DNA from 3 places in the Brevibacillus gelatini genome. Region 2 is predicted to be linked to each of the others. Evidence: riboswitches for the same ligand, from Rfam matches in the RefSeq annotation. Region 2 holds a riboswitch; each other region holds the start of a gene.

Region 1 (4,145 bases), 2.0 Mb from region 2:
GCCAAAGCAAAGACTTATTCCATTCGTATGGTGGCGGAGCACTATCAAGAGCACATGAGGTTTGAGGCAAGCACCACCTTCAAAGAGCGATCGAAGCGTCGCCGGATCATTGAGCACAAAAATGCTGAATTAAAAAGATTTCATGGATTGACCAGGGCAAAATACCGTGGTTTATTTGGTATGCGGATACAAGCATACTTAACGGCATTCGTTGTAAACGTAAAGCGAATGGTAAAGCTAATAAAGCAAATGCAGCCAGCTTCGTAAGAAGTAAGGCTGCATTCTTTTTGATGCCGTCGGCATCAATTATTGACATGAACCCATTATTAAAAACCGAGAGAGCACTTTTGCAGTGCTCTCCAGCTGCGGACAGGTTTTTTGCTTATCATTTTACGATCTGCTGTTCCGGTTCAATATGAATGTGAACCGTATTGATCTTGTGCACACGTTTCATCCGTTCTTCGATATTTTCGGTGATGGTGTGGCTTTCCACTACGTTCAACTGCGGATCGACATGGATCACGACGTCAACGAGTACACTGCTGCCGTGATAACGCGCCTTAATATCACTGATCGCTTTCACCCCGGGAATGGAGACGATCGTCTCCCTCAACTTCTCCAGTTGCCCCTCGTCAAAGCCATCGGTCAAACGATGCGTTGCCTCCCGGAAAATATCCCACGCTGTCTTCAAGATGATGACCCCGACCACAAAGGCTGCCAGCGGGTCGAGCCAATGGAGCTGGAACTGGGCGCCCGCCACTCCTACAAACGTCCCGATGCTGACGAAGGCGTCCGAACGATTGTCGGCTGCGGCCGCGAGCAGCGCCTGGCTGTTCGTTTTCACGGCGAGCTGGCGATTGTAGCGATAAACCCCCAGCATGATAGCCGCTGTCGCCAGCGCCGTCCAGCCCGCAAGCATGTCCGGAGCCGTGTGGTTTGTATCAAACAGCGTCGGAACTGCCCCTGTAATGACCTCCAGTCCGACAAACAGCATGATGAACGACGCGACCAAGGCAGAGATCGTCTCTGCACGAAAGTGACCGTACGGATGGTCGCGATCCGGCGGCTTGCGGGCAATGCGCAGCCCGATCAGCACCGCAATCGATGCCACCACGTCCGTCGAATTGTTCAGCCCGTCTGCCATCAACGCTGCCGAGCCCGTCAGCGCAGCCACTCCTATTTTCAACGCCGAGCAGAAAATATAGGCGATAATACTGACCCACGCGCCCCGCTCTCCCTGCTTCAGATCCGAATATACATCCACACTCATCACCTCAAAAAATCTCCATCGCCCTATTCGCAAAAAAGCCTTGGAACAGAACGTACGAAAGCAGTTTCCCGTTTTCGAATTTCATCGTAACAGACGCAATTCGTGTGGGTCTACAGAAACAGTTTTAGTCCGATTCACGAGTATAGAAGGGGGGAAAATATGTTGCCCTGCGGCAATTTTTGTTGGAAACTTTTTCTTGCCAATATCGGGTCATGTCCGGTATCCTAAACTTGCAATCACAACCAAAAACAAGCACGGGAGCTTGGAAATCACCAGGCTGAGAGGATGGTACTGTGCCATCGACCGTTGAACCTGAACTGGGTAATGCCAGCGGAGGAATGTCCATATGACAGATGAGCGGCGTGTATCTTTTTTTCGATACCCGTCTCTTCTCTGCTCTCGCGTCTGGCGTCGCATGCTCCCATGCGGCGTTTTTTCGCGACGGGCCTCTTTCGCCTCCCTACAAGGTTCGCGCTTTCGTGCAACCACGCCAAGGAGGTTTTTTTATGTCATCCATTTCATCTTTTCCTGGAAGCCGCAAAGTATACGAAGTAGGCAGCCGCCCCGACATTCGCGTGCCGATGCGCGAAGTTACGCTATCGCCTTCCAAGGGGCTGTACGGTGACACGCCTAACCCGCCGATTCGCGTGTACGACACGAGCGGCGAATACACCGCCGAAGGCTATGTTGCCGACATCAAAAAAGGGCTCCCGCTCGTGCGTCAGCGCTGGATCGAGGAACGCGGCGATACGGAGTGCTATGCAGGCCGCGAACCGAAGCCTGTGGATGACGGACTTCGCAACTTCGACAGCGCAGAGAAAATATCCGCTTTCCCGCGCGAAGGCTATCAGCCGCGACGGGCGAAGCCAGGCAAGACAGTCACCCAGCTTCACTACGCCTGCCGTAACATCATCACGCCGGAGATGGAGTTCATCGCCATCCGCGAAGGCGTCACGCCGGAGTTCGTTCGTGCCGAGGTGGCGGCAGGCCGGGCGATCATTCCCGCCAATATCAATCACCCGGAAGCGGAACCGATGATTATCGGCCGGAATTTTCACGTCAAGGTCAATGCCAACATCGGCACCTCTGCCGTCAGTTCGTCGATGGAAGAGGAAGTCGAAAAAATGATCTGGTCGGTGCGCTGGGGCGCGGACACGATCATGGACCTGTCGACCGGAAAGCACATCCACACGACGCGCGAGTGGATCATCCGCAACAGTCCTGTGCCTGTCGGAACCGTCCCGATCTATCAGGCGCTGGAAAAGGTGAACGGAAAAGCAGAAGAACTGACCTGGGAAATCTACCGGGATACACTGATTGAACAAGCGGAACAAGGCGTCGATTATTTCACCATTCACGCCGGCGTCCTGCTCCGCTACATTCCGCTGACCGCGAAGCGCGTGACCGGGATCGTCTCGCGCGGCGGCTCCATTCTGGCTGCGTGGTGTCTCGCCCATCACAAGGAAAACTTTTTGTACACGCATTTTGAAGAGATTTGCGAAATTCTCAAGGCGTACGACATCAGTATTTCCCTTGGCGACGGCTTGCGCCCCGGCTCGATTGCCGACGCGAATGACGAAGCCCAGTTTGCCGAATTGGAAACACTCGGGGAACTGACCAAAATCGCCTGGAAGCACGATGTGCAGGTCATGATCGAAGGACCCGGCCACGTGCCGATGCACCTCATCCGCGAAAACATGGACAAACAGCTTGCGCTCTGCCACGAGGCGCCTTTTTACACACTCGGGCCGCTGACGACAGACATCGCCCCCGGCTACGACCACATCACGTCGGCGATTGGCGCCGCGATGATCGGCTGGTTTGGAACCGCGATGCTCTGCTACGTCACGCCCAAAGAGCATCTCGGTCTGCCGAACAAGGAAGACGTGCGCAACGGTCTCATTGCCTATAAAATTGCGGCCCACGCAGCGGATTTGGCCAAAGGCCACCCGCGAGCGAAACAGCGCGACGATGCCCTGTCCAAAGCCCGCTTCGAGTTTCGCTGGAACGATCAGTTCAACCTCTCGCTCGACCCCGAGCGCGCCCGCGAATACCACGACGAGACACTGCCTGCCGAAGCAGCGAAGTCCGCACACTTTTGCTCGATGTGCGGTCCGAAATTTTGCAGCATGAAAATCTCGCACGACATCCGCAACCAGGCACAGGAGCAGGAGGAGATCGATCCTGCGGCCATCGCAGCGGGTCTGCAAGAAAAAGCCCGCGAATTTCGCGACCAGGGAAGCCAACTGTACAAATAAGTCCCCGGAGGTGGCTGGCAAGTGAAGGAAGCTTTGCGCTTGCGAGCAGAGATCGCTCGCCTGGAGGGTGACCTTGAACGTCTGAAACGCCAATTGCACCTTTTGCAAAATGAATGTGAGCATGAGTTCATCGAGACCCCGCTCGCCCGCACCTGCACCAAATGTCTGCAAACGGAAAGTCTCTATTATTAGGTAAAAAAAGACCGCTCTCCTTGAACGGCAGTTCCGTTCAGGGAGAGCGGTCTGTTCTTTTGTTCGGATCAACCTGAGCTTTTGACTTGCAAAGGCAGCCCTTCCTTGTAATACAGCTCAGGCGACAGCAGGATAAAGAAAATATGGACATTCGTGAAACCTTGTTTTTGCAAAATCCGGTTCATCGTGCTGGCTATTTCATCGTGTTGCCTTTGCTCCCTGGGAAACATCATGATTTCCAAGGACAGCGGACTATTCGTCAACTGCTCGACCAGAAGCAGCTCCAGCTTGACCTTTTCCTCGCTCACTTCTGCGATGCGGGCAAACTCTTCTATGATAAGGGGGGATACCGATTGCAGCTTTTCTTTTTCAAAGCCTTTAAAGCGAAGAAATGGCAAGTCAATTCCTTCTTTCCGGAACGGACA
Region 2 (4,145 bases):
ATGGGGACAATCCTGCTCCTGCTCAGTCTCCTCTGTGTAGCGGTAGGCACCTGGAAGCTGAGCGGTATCTACAAGGCAGACAAGGGTGACAGCAAAACGCTCTGGTGGACAGTCGCAAGTGTCGGGATTGCGCTCTTTTTTCTTTTAAAGCTGATGACAGATACGTATCCAACATAAACATGCACCTGTTGTTTCAAGCTGCACAGGTGCATGTTTTTTATTCGCAGCAAAGCGCGGTTTTTGTTTGTTTTTGACGAATTATACACAATTTTCTCGCTTTTTGTGATATTTTGACGGAAAATCACTTTCCGGCTTCTGACGTGATAAGATGAAGGAAATAGATGATGTGCTTTGGGAGGGAAGCCATGAACCAAGCGATTCGATTTGATTACTCTAATGCACGCCCTTTTGTGAGACAGCATGAATGGGAACAGCTTGCACCAGCAATCGGGCAGGCGCATGAAATGTTGCACAAAAGAACGGGTCCAGGCAGGGACTATCTCGGTTGGGTTGATTGGCCGCAGAGGTATGACCGCGACGAGTACGAGCGGATTCGCCAGGCGGCGGCACGTATCCAGGCTGATTCGGATGTGCTTTTGGTAATTGGAATCGGGGGTTCATATTTAGGGGCAAAAGCTGTACTGGACATTTTGGGCCACAGTTTTTACAATTTATTGCCGAAGTCGAAGCGGCGTTTTCCGGAAATTTATTTTGTCGGGAATAACATCAGCCCGGTTTATATCTCTCATCTGATGGACGTGATCGAAGGAAAAGATGTGTCCATCAATGTCATCTCGAAGTCGGGCACGACGACGGAGCCCGCGATCGCTTTTCGGCTGCTGCGCAACTGGCTTGTGAACAAGTACGGACGCGAACAGGCGAGGAAGCGCATCTATATTACGACGGACAAAACGCGTGGCGCCCTGAAAAAACTTGCCGAGGACGAAGGCTACGAGAGCTTTGTCATTCCGGACGATATAGGCGGACGTTTTTCCGTGTTGACTGCGGTTGGACTGTTGCCGATCGCAGTGAGCGGAGCAGATGTGGATGCGCTGATGAAGGGAGCGCAGGACGCGTGCGAGCGCTACAAGGTCATGGATCTGTACGAAAATCCGTGCTACCAGTATGCGGCCATTCGCAATGCGCTGTACCGCAAAGGCAAAACCGTGGAGCTTCTGGTCAGCTACGAACCGCAATTCCGTTATTTTTTGGAGTGGTGGAAGCAGCTTTTCGGGGAGTCGGAAGGCAAGGACGGCAAAGGAATTTTTCCCGCGTCCGCCGAGTTTTCCGCGGACTTGCACTCGTTGGGGCAGTACATACAGGACGGCATGCGGCAGTTGTTTGAAACCGTTGTAACCGTGAACAAGCCCGCCGTTGACGTCACCGTACAGGAGGACCCGCTGGATGTGGACGGGTTGAACTTCCTGTCCGGCAAGCGGATGGGTTTTGTCAATAAAAAGGCTTTCGAGGGAACGGTACTGGCCCATGTAGACGGCGGCGTACCGAACCTGCTTGTGGAAATGCCAGAGGCGACAGCGTATCACCTTGGTGCCCTGATTTACTTTTTTGAAAAGGCGTGCGGGATCAGCGGCTATTTGTTAGGAGTCAACCCGTTCGATCAGCCCGGGGTGGAGGCGTACAAGGCCAACATGTTCGCCCTTCTGGGAAAACCTGGATTCGAGCAGCAGAAAGCGGAACTGGAGGCAAGATTGCGCGAGAACAAAACGTATTTGACTGTGGAGGAGACGGCGGCGTATTTGGAGCTTCCTGAAACGTTTATTTTGGAAAAAATTCATCAGGGCAAAATCCGCGCTCTCCACGACGGAAATGAGTATATCATCAACAAGGAGCAGTTCAACCACCATCTGGAGGAAATACGCAAGCTTCGCGAGTTCGAGGAAGCGGAGCGTCACGAGACGATTCCGGAAAGCTACGATGTAAAAGACGAAGACTAGGGAGCAGGATGAAGAGAGAGCATCTTGTCAGATCACAGCCAAGAGGACTATACTTGGTGGGTGAACGAAAATAAAAGATCAAGCAACTCGGGGAGTCCTTCATGCGGGGCTGAGAGGACGGAAGCGAACGACCGTCGACCCATTGCACCTGATCCGGATCATGCCGGCGCAGGGATACGGTTGCCGGCAAACAGCGCTTTATTCTTGGTTTACATGCGTATGAAGCCCGCCTTTTCCTGCGAAGGAAAGGGAGGGCTTTTTCTTTTTGCTTTAGGAAATGGCCCCGCAGAGATTACAACAGCGAGGAGAGAAACAAATTGAGCGATTGTCTCGTAGTGGGTGGAGGAATTATCGGATTAAGTCTGGCTTATGAGCTGTCACGAAGAGGGATGAGCGTAACGCTGGTCGAGCAGGACGAATGGGGCGGTCAGGCGTCTTCTGCTGCGGCGGGGATGCTTGCGCCCTTGAAGGAGTTTGCAGCCCCAGGCCCGATGCTCGATCTGGGCATGACGTCCCTGGCCTGTTATCCACAGTGGGCAGCCGAACTGGAGGAGTTTACCGGAGGGGACGTCCAGCTCAGCCTGGAAGGGCTGCTCACGGTTGCGCTCAACGATGACGAGCAGGAACAGCTTTTGGCGAAGTACCTTTGGCAAAAAGAAGCGGGGTACAGCGTTCACTTTTTGACGGAACGCCAGCAACTGGCTGAGGTGGAGCCGCTTTTGACCGAACAGGCGCAGGCAGCCATTTACTCTCCGTATGAAGGTCATATCAACAACCGCATGCTGCTGCGCGCGCTTGTGACAGCGTGTCGGCTGCAAGGCGTCGTGCTGCACGCAGGCTGTGTCGTGAGCGGCATAGCGGTAAAAGGCGGCCGGGTAGTCGGCGTGGAGAGCTCGCTTGGGCCGCTGCGGGCAACGCAAACGATCATCACGTCAGGCGCGTGGGCGGGCATCATGCTGGAAATGCTCGGCGTATCGGTTCCCGTTCGCCCGGTTCGCGGCCAGATCGCGGCCGTTTCCTCCGCAGGCATCCCGCTGCGCACCGTCATTTTTGGCACATCGGGCTACATCACCCCGAAAAAGGACGGCAAAATCGTCATCGGCGCGACCGAAGACGAAAGCGGCTTTCAGCGCGAGGTCACATTGGCTGGCTTGGCCAGCGTCCTGAACGGCGTCATGCCGTATGTGCCAGCCTTGCACAGTGCCGCTTTTCTGGAGGCGTGGGGCGGACTGCGGCCCGCTACGGCAGATGGCAAGCCGCTGCTTGGTCCTGTGCCCGGTTGGGACGGGCTTTCCATTGCCGGCGGGCATTTCCGCAACGGCATCCTGCTGTCCCCGGTAACAGCGAAATGGATGGCGGACTACCTGGAAAAAGGCGAGACGGAGCGCCTGACACCGTTTTTGCCTTCCCGTTTTCTCGCGGAAACAGACCAAGCGCAGCACAAAATGGGCTAGTCCGGACTGCAAACCGGTACACCTCCCCATGGGCACCTGTATATGGTAATAAAGAAACACCAGAAGGGGAGGAGTTTCCATGCAGTCTGAGAAAAAGCTGTACCAGGCTGACGTCCAGACGGTCAGCTTGATAAAAGATATGCGTGAAAATGTGCAAAACATATGCAAGGAACACATCGAAAAAAAGGTGCGCATCGAAGCGATTGACGGCCAGGTTTTTGAAGGGGTGATCGTGGATATTGACGATCAGAACGTATACGTGGAAGTGGACGATCCCGATGCAGAGGAAGACGGCTACGAGATCGAAGAGGTAGCCAGCCGCAAATCGCATGGAGACTGGGACGGGTACCCGAATTGGACTCCCTATGGCTATCCGTATGGCGGGTATCAGGCGTTTGGCGATGTCAGTCCGCTTGGCAGCAGCAGCCAGCCCAATCGGCCTCCTGCCGGTCAAGTCAGCCCTTACGCGGAAGATTGCTATCCATACGCTCCGATCAGCCCATTCGGCAGTCCGACACATCCCTATGGGCAGGTAAGCCCGTTTGGCAGCCCAGGCCAGCCGTACGGGCAAATGAGTCCGTTTGGCAGCCCAGGTGTGCCGTATGGGCAGGTGAGTCCGTTTGGCAGCCCAGGTGTGCCGTATGGGCAGGTGAGCCCGTTTGGGAGTCCGGGTCAGCCGCATGGGCAAGTGAGTCCGTTTGGCAGTCCCAGCTTTCCGTATGGCCAGGTGAGTCCG
Region 3 (4,145 bases), 1.7 Mb from region 2:
TGTTTTGGATCAATCGACTCGTCGACAGCATGGGCGTACTTCAGCTCGCCCGGACCGAACAGCACAGCGGGAATGCCGGCATGCGCGAACCAGCCCGCGTCCGTGACGGTGGTCGACATGTCCACCACAGGCGCCTCGTGCAGCTCGCTCTCATAGGCGGCTTGCAGCTGCGCCAGGGCCGGATGCTTTGTATCCAGCTCCAGGGACGGAAAAATTTCCCCGCGCTCCTCGATCATGGAGCGACCGCCCCAGCGAAAGACGGGAGGATGGTCGCGCAGCCACACATCTGCCGCTGCTGCCCGTCCGACATGGTCTTCGATTTCGCGAATGATCTGTTCATACGATTCGTTCGGGTAAAAGTGAGCGGTAATCCAGAGCGCGCAGCGATCCGCAATGAACGCAGCATGACGTCCGCCCTCGATTACGGCAGGATTGATCGTATTGCTGCCAGCCGGGAAACCGGGGTACGCCTTCATCACAGCCCAGTCCCGCTCCAGCTCCTGCAGCGCCGTGATGATTTTCGCCATTTTCTCGATGGCAGACGCGCCGCGCACACCACCTCCTGCATGGATCGTCCGTGCCCGCATCCCGTCGTGCAAGGTCGTCGGGCTCTCAATCGTGATCCAGCCGGTAATGACACCGCCCTGCCCTTGCATGTGCAGGTTGCTCGTGTCGACGACAACAGCGTAGTCCGCCTGATAGCGGCGTTCGAGCGCAGCCAACGTTCCGGCTTCGCCCGCTTCCTCGCCAATCACCGATTGGAACAGCAAATCGCCTGCCAGCTCGACGCCGTGCTCGCGCAGCATCTGGATGGCGAACAGGCTTGCCGCCAGTCCGCCCTTCATGTCGGCTACACCGCGTCCGTACAGCCGCCCGTCTGCGCCGCGGGTCAAGGAAAACGGCGGATACGTCCAGCTCGCATCGTCGCCGACTTCTGCGACGTCGATGTGCCCGTTGACAATCAGGCTGTTCGCCTTGGCAGGAGCACTGCCCGGCAGTCGTCCGACGATATTGTCGTCGCCGGGGTACACGGTCCAGCGATCAACCTCAAAGCCAATGGCCGCAAGCCGATTGGCGAGTACGGTTTGCGCCGCATCGCTGTTTCGCGCTGGCGGACTCACAGTCGGATGGGAAACGAGCTCTGCCAAAAGGGCAAACAGCTCTTCTTTGCGGCTGGCAATCGCTTCTACCGCTTCTGTCAGTCGGTCCACGCTACTCGATCATCCCTTCGGTCGGGCTGCTCGCCGACGCGTAGCGCTTTTTCGCGATCCGTCCTGCGAGGAACCCTTTGCGTCCCGCTTCCACTCCAAGCTTCATCGCTTCGGCCATCAACACCGGATTGTCGGCGAGCGCGACAGCCGTATTCAGCAGCACGCCGTCAGCGCCCAGCTCCATCGCTTTCGCACAATCGGCTGGCGAACCGATGCCTGCGTCCACGATCACAGGCACTTTGGCGTCCTCGATGATGAAGCGGAGGTTGTTTTCGTTGAGGATGCCTTGTCCGGAGCCAATCGGGGATGCGCCCGGCATGACAGCATGCACGCCTACCTCCTGCAAGCGCTTGGCGAGAATCGGATCGTCGTTGGTGTAGGTCAGCACGATAAAGCCTTCCTCAACCAAAATTTTCGACGCTTCCAGCGTGCCAATCGGGTCAGGCAGCAATGTTTTCGGGTCGCCAATAACTTCTACCTTAATCATGTCACACAAGCCGGAAGCCTTCGCCAGACGGGCGATGCGCACCGCTTCCTCCGCCGTGTACGCTCCCGCTGTGTTCGGCAGCAGAGTGAATTTTTTCAGGTCGAGCTGTTCCAAAAAGTTCGGCTCTTGCGGATTTTCCAAATTGAGACGGCGAATCGCAAACGTCAAAATTTCCGCTTCCGACACCTCGACTGCTTTTCCTTGTGTTTCCAAATCTGCGAATTTTCCGGTCCCAAGCAACAGGCGGGAACGAAACTCGTAAGGGCCAATTTTCAATGTATCCATGCTGGTCATCCTCCTCCGACAAAATGAACGATTTCGATGCGGTCTCCGTCTGCAATCGGTGTTTGTTCATACCGGGAGCGGTCGATGATTTCTCCGTTGCGCTCCACGACGACAATCTTCTCCTGCAGGGAATACGAAGCGAGCAGGTCGCGGACTGTGTTGATTTCAGCCGACAGCTCTGCTGTTTTTCCGTTCAGCACAACAACCATTGTATTCCTCCTTCTTGATGGCACCTGTCGAGGGATAAAAAACGGCTTCCCTCGCCTGCCGGAAGTCACTCCAGTCAAACGGTGGAAGCCGTATGCGTAACCCATCCGTATCCGCTCGGACAGATGGAAGCAAAAAAACCATCCGCCGTGGGATGGTTGAGTGGATCTCATCATCTGGCAACAGTTTTCCGGCAAATACGCCGCCACTGCCGCACCGTGAAATCGATTCCTATACCTCTTCCTCCGCTGGCATGACCCAGGTCAGGTTCAACGGTCAGTAACACACTCGTTACAATCTCAGCCGACGATGCTCGGCCCCCGTTTGGTAGTAAACCTATGAAATTGTCGTACATTCGAGTATTACAGTACCATTCTATTTCGTGTTTGTAAAGGTTTCCTTGTACATCGATTCCAGTACAGCCAGGCAACGTTCGGACCAGGCCGCCATTTTTTTCAGCTTCTCCATTTCCCGCTCCATCGCCTTGCGCACAGACTCTTTGTAGTCGGGCACTTCGCCGTTGTAGCGGATGGCGGATGCGGCCGGGGTCATGAATTTTTCCTGGTAGGAGAGTGCCGGGCGCTCGTGAAACAGCGGCACATCCACCTCGTAGGACGTATGCAGGTCGCCCTGCTGCGGGTATTTCGTCACCGCCAGCACCTTGACCAACAACTTCGTATCGTGAATTTCCAGCACTTCCGCAATATACTCTCCTGTCCGCTGCGTCACGCGAACTTTGTCACCGGGATTCCATAGCATTGTCATTTCCTCCTTGCATCAACCATCATCGTGAAGGCCAGGCATGAACGGCCTGGCCGCGAATCGAGACTCGTCCGTCAGACCAGGGACTCGGCAAGCAGCTTGCGGGCATGTGCCAGCACTTCGTCCGCAGCAGACGCTGGTTGACCGCCGCCCTGCGCCATCGCCGGATTGCCGCCGCCTTTTCCGGCAATCAGCGGCAGCGTCTCCTTGATTAGCTGATTGACAGCAACGTTCACGGCCTGACCCCGCGCAAATACAAGCTGGGTCTTCTCGTCAGTCGCGGCGGCCAGCAAGCATACGACGTCCGGCGCCTCCGCGACCGCAAGCTGGGCGAACTGCTGCAGCTGCTGAATGGTTTTGTCCGGGAAAACTCGTGTGATGACCCGCGCTGCTCCCACTTGCTCTGCCACGTCAAGCTGCTTTCGGACTTCGCTTTCCAGCAGTTGCTTTTCGGCATCGGCGAGTCTTGCTTTCAAGCTGTCCCGTTCAGCCAGCACGCGCTCTGCCTGCACGATCAGGTCTGCTTCACTGGTTGCAAAAAGCTTCGCCAGTTCACGCACGGCCACCTGCTTGCGTGTATAGTCCCGCAAAGCGCGCAAGCCGCAGATGAACTCCAGCCGGATGTTTCCGCGATGGCGCTCCCAGCCGAGAATTTTTATCATGCCCACTTCGCCTGTGCGCGCAGGATGTGTGCCACCGCACGGATTGTAGTCGTACTCCGGGATGATGACGACGCGAACATTTTCCGTGACCGTCGGCTGTTTTTTCAATGGCAGTGTAGCCAGCTCCTCGTCATCGACAAACCGGGCGATGATCGGATGATTTTCCAGCACGACCTGATTGGCCCGCTGCTCGACCGCTTCCCATACGTCCGGTGTCAGTTCATCCAGGCGGACGTCGATTGTTACGCGTTCTTTTCCCAGGTGAAACGCGACCGTCTCCGCCTGCACTACTTCCAGAAACGCGGCGGACAAAATATGCTGTCCGGCATGCTGCTGCATGTGATCGAAGCGGCGGTCCCAATCGATCTGACCGATCACTTCCGTGCAGTCCTCCGGTAGCGGAGCTTCCAGCCGATGACGCACCTCGCCCGCTACTTCTTCCACGTCAATGACCCGACAATCTCCAAGCGTGCCCAGATCGGCAGGCTGTCCGCCTCCCGTCGGGTAAAACGCCGTCTGGCTGAGCACGGC

What was found. A riboswitch is a leader RNA that binds a small molecule or an ion and turns the genes downstream of it on or off. The one in region 2 is predicted to bind thiamine pyrophosphate.
Region 1: linked by a shared signal. The riboswitch ahead of thiC (phosphomethylpyrimidine synthase ThiC) and the one ahead of thiO (glycine oxidase ThiO) in region 2 are both predicted to bind thiamine pyrophosphate.
Region 3: linked by a shared signal. The riboswitch ahead of thiS (sulfur carrier protein ThiS) and the one ahead of thiO (glycine oxidase ThiO) in region 2 are both predicted to bind thiamine pyrophosphate.

The regions. Positions count from the first base shown of each region.
Region 1 covers NZ_CP154342.1:2,756,543-2,760,687, forward strand. The annotation lists gene AAFJ72_RS13200 (IS1182 family transposase) at 1-267, shown strand, start outside; gene AAFJ72_RS13205 (cation diffusion facilitator family transporter) at 386-1,264, opposite strand; TPP riboswitch at 1,516-1,626, shown strand; gene thiC (phosphomethylpyrimidine synthase ThiC) at 1,777-3,528, shown strand; gene AAFJ72_RS13215 (hypothetical protein) at 3,550-3,720, shown strand; gene AAFJ72_RS13220 (DUF1904 family protein) at 3,789-4,118, opposite strand.
Region 2 covers NZ_CP154342.1:766,525-770,669, forward strand. The annotation lists gene AAFJ72_RS03975 (hypothetical protein) at 1-177, shown strand; partial or broken gene AAFJ72_RS03980 (glucose-6-phosphate isomerase) at 366-1,715, shown strand; gene AAFJ72_RS03985 (excisionase family DNA-binding protein) at 1,737-1,955, shown strand; TPP riboswitch at 2,034-2,150, shown strand; gene thiO (glycine oxidase ThiO) at 2,273-3,409, shown strand; gene AAFJ72_RS03995 (hypothetical protein) at 3,489-4,145, shown strand, end outside.
Region 3 covers NZ_CP154342.1:2,438,075-2,442,219, forward strand. The annotation lists gene AAFJ72_RS11600 (acetylornithine deacetylase) at 1-1,211, opposite strand, end outside; gene AAFJ72_RS11605 (thiazole synthase) at 1,213-1,983, opposite strand; gene thiS (sulfur carrier protein ThiS) at 1,989-2,192, opposite strand; TPP riboswitch at 2,414-2,524, opposite strand; gene kapB (sporulation phosphorelay system protein KapB) at 2,566-2,949, opposite strand; gene AAFJ72_RS11620 (alanyl-tRNA editing protein) at 3,027-4,145, opposite strand, start outside.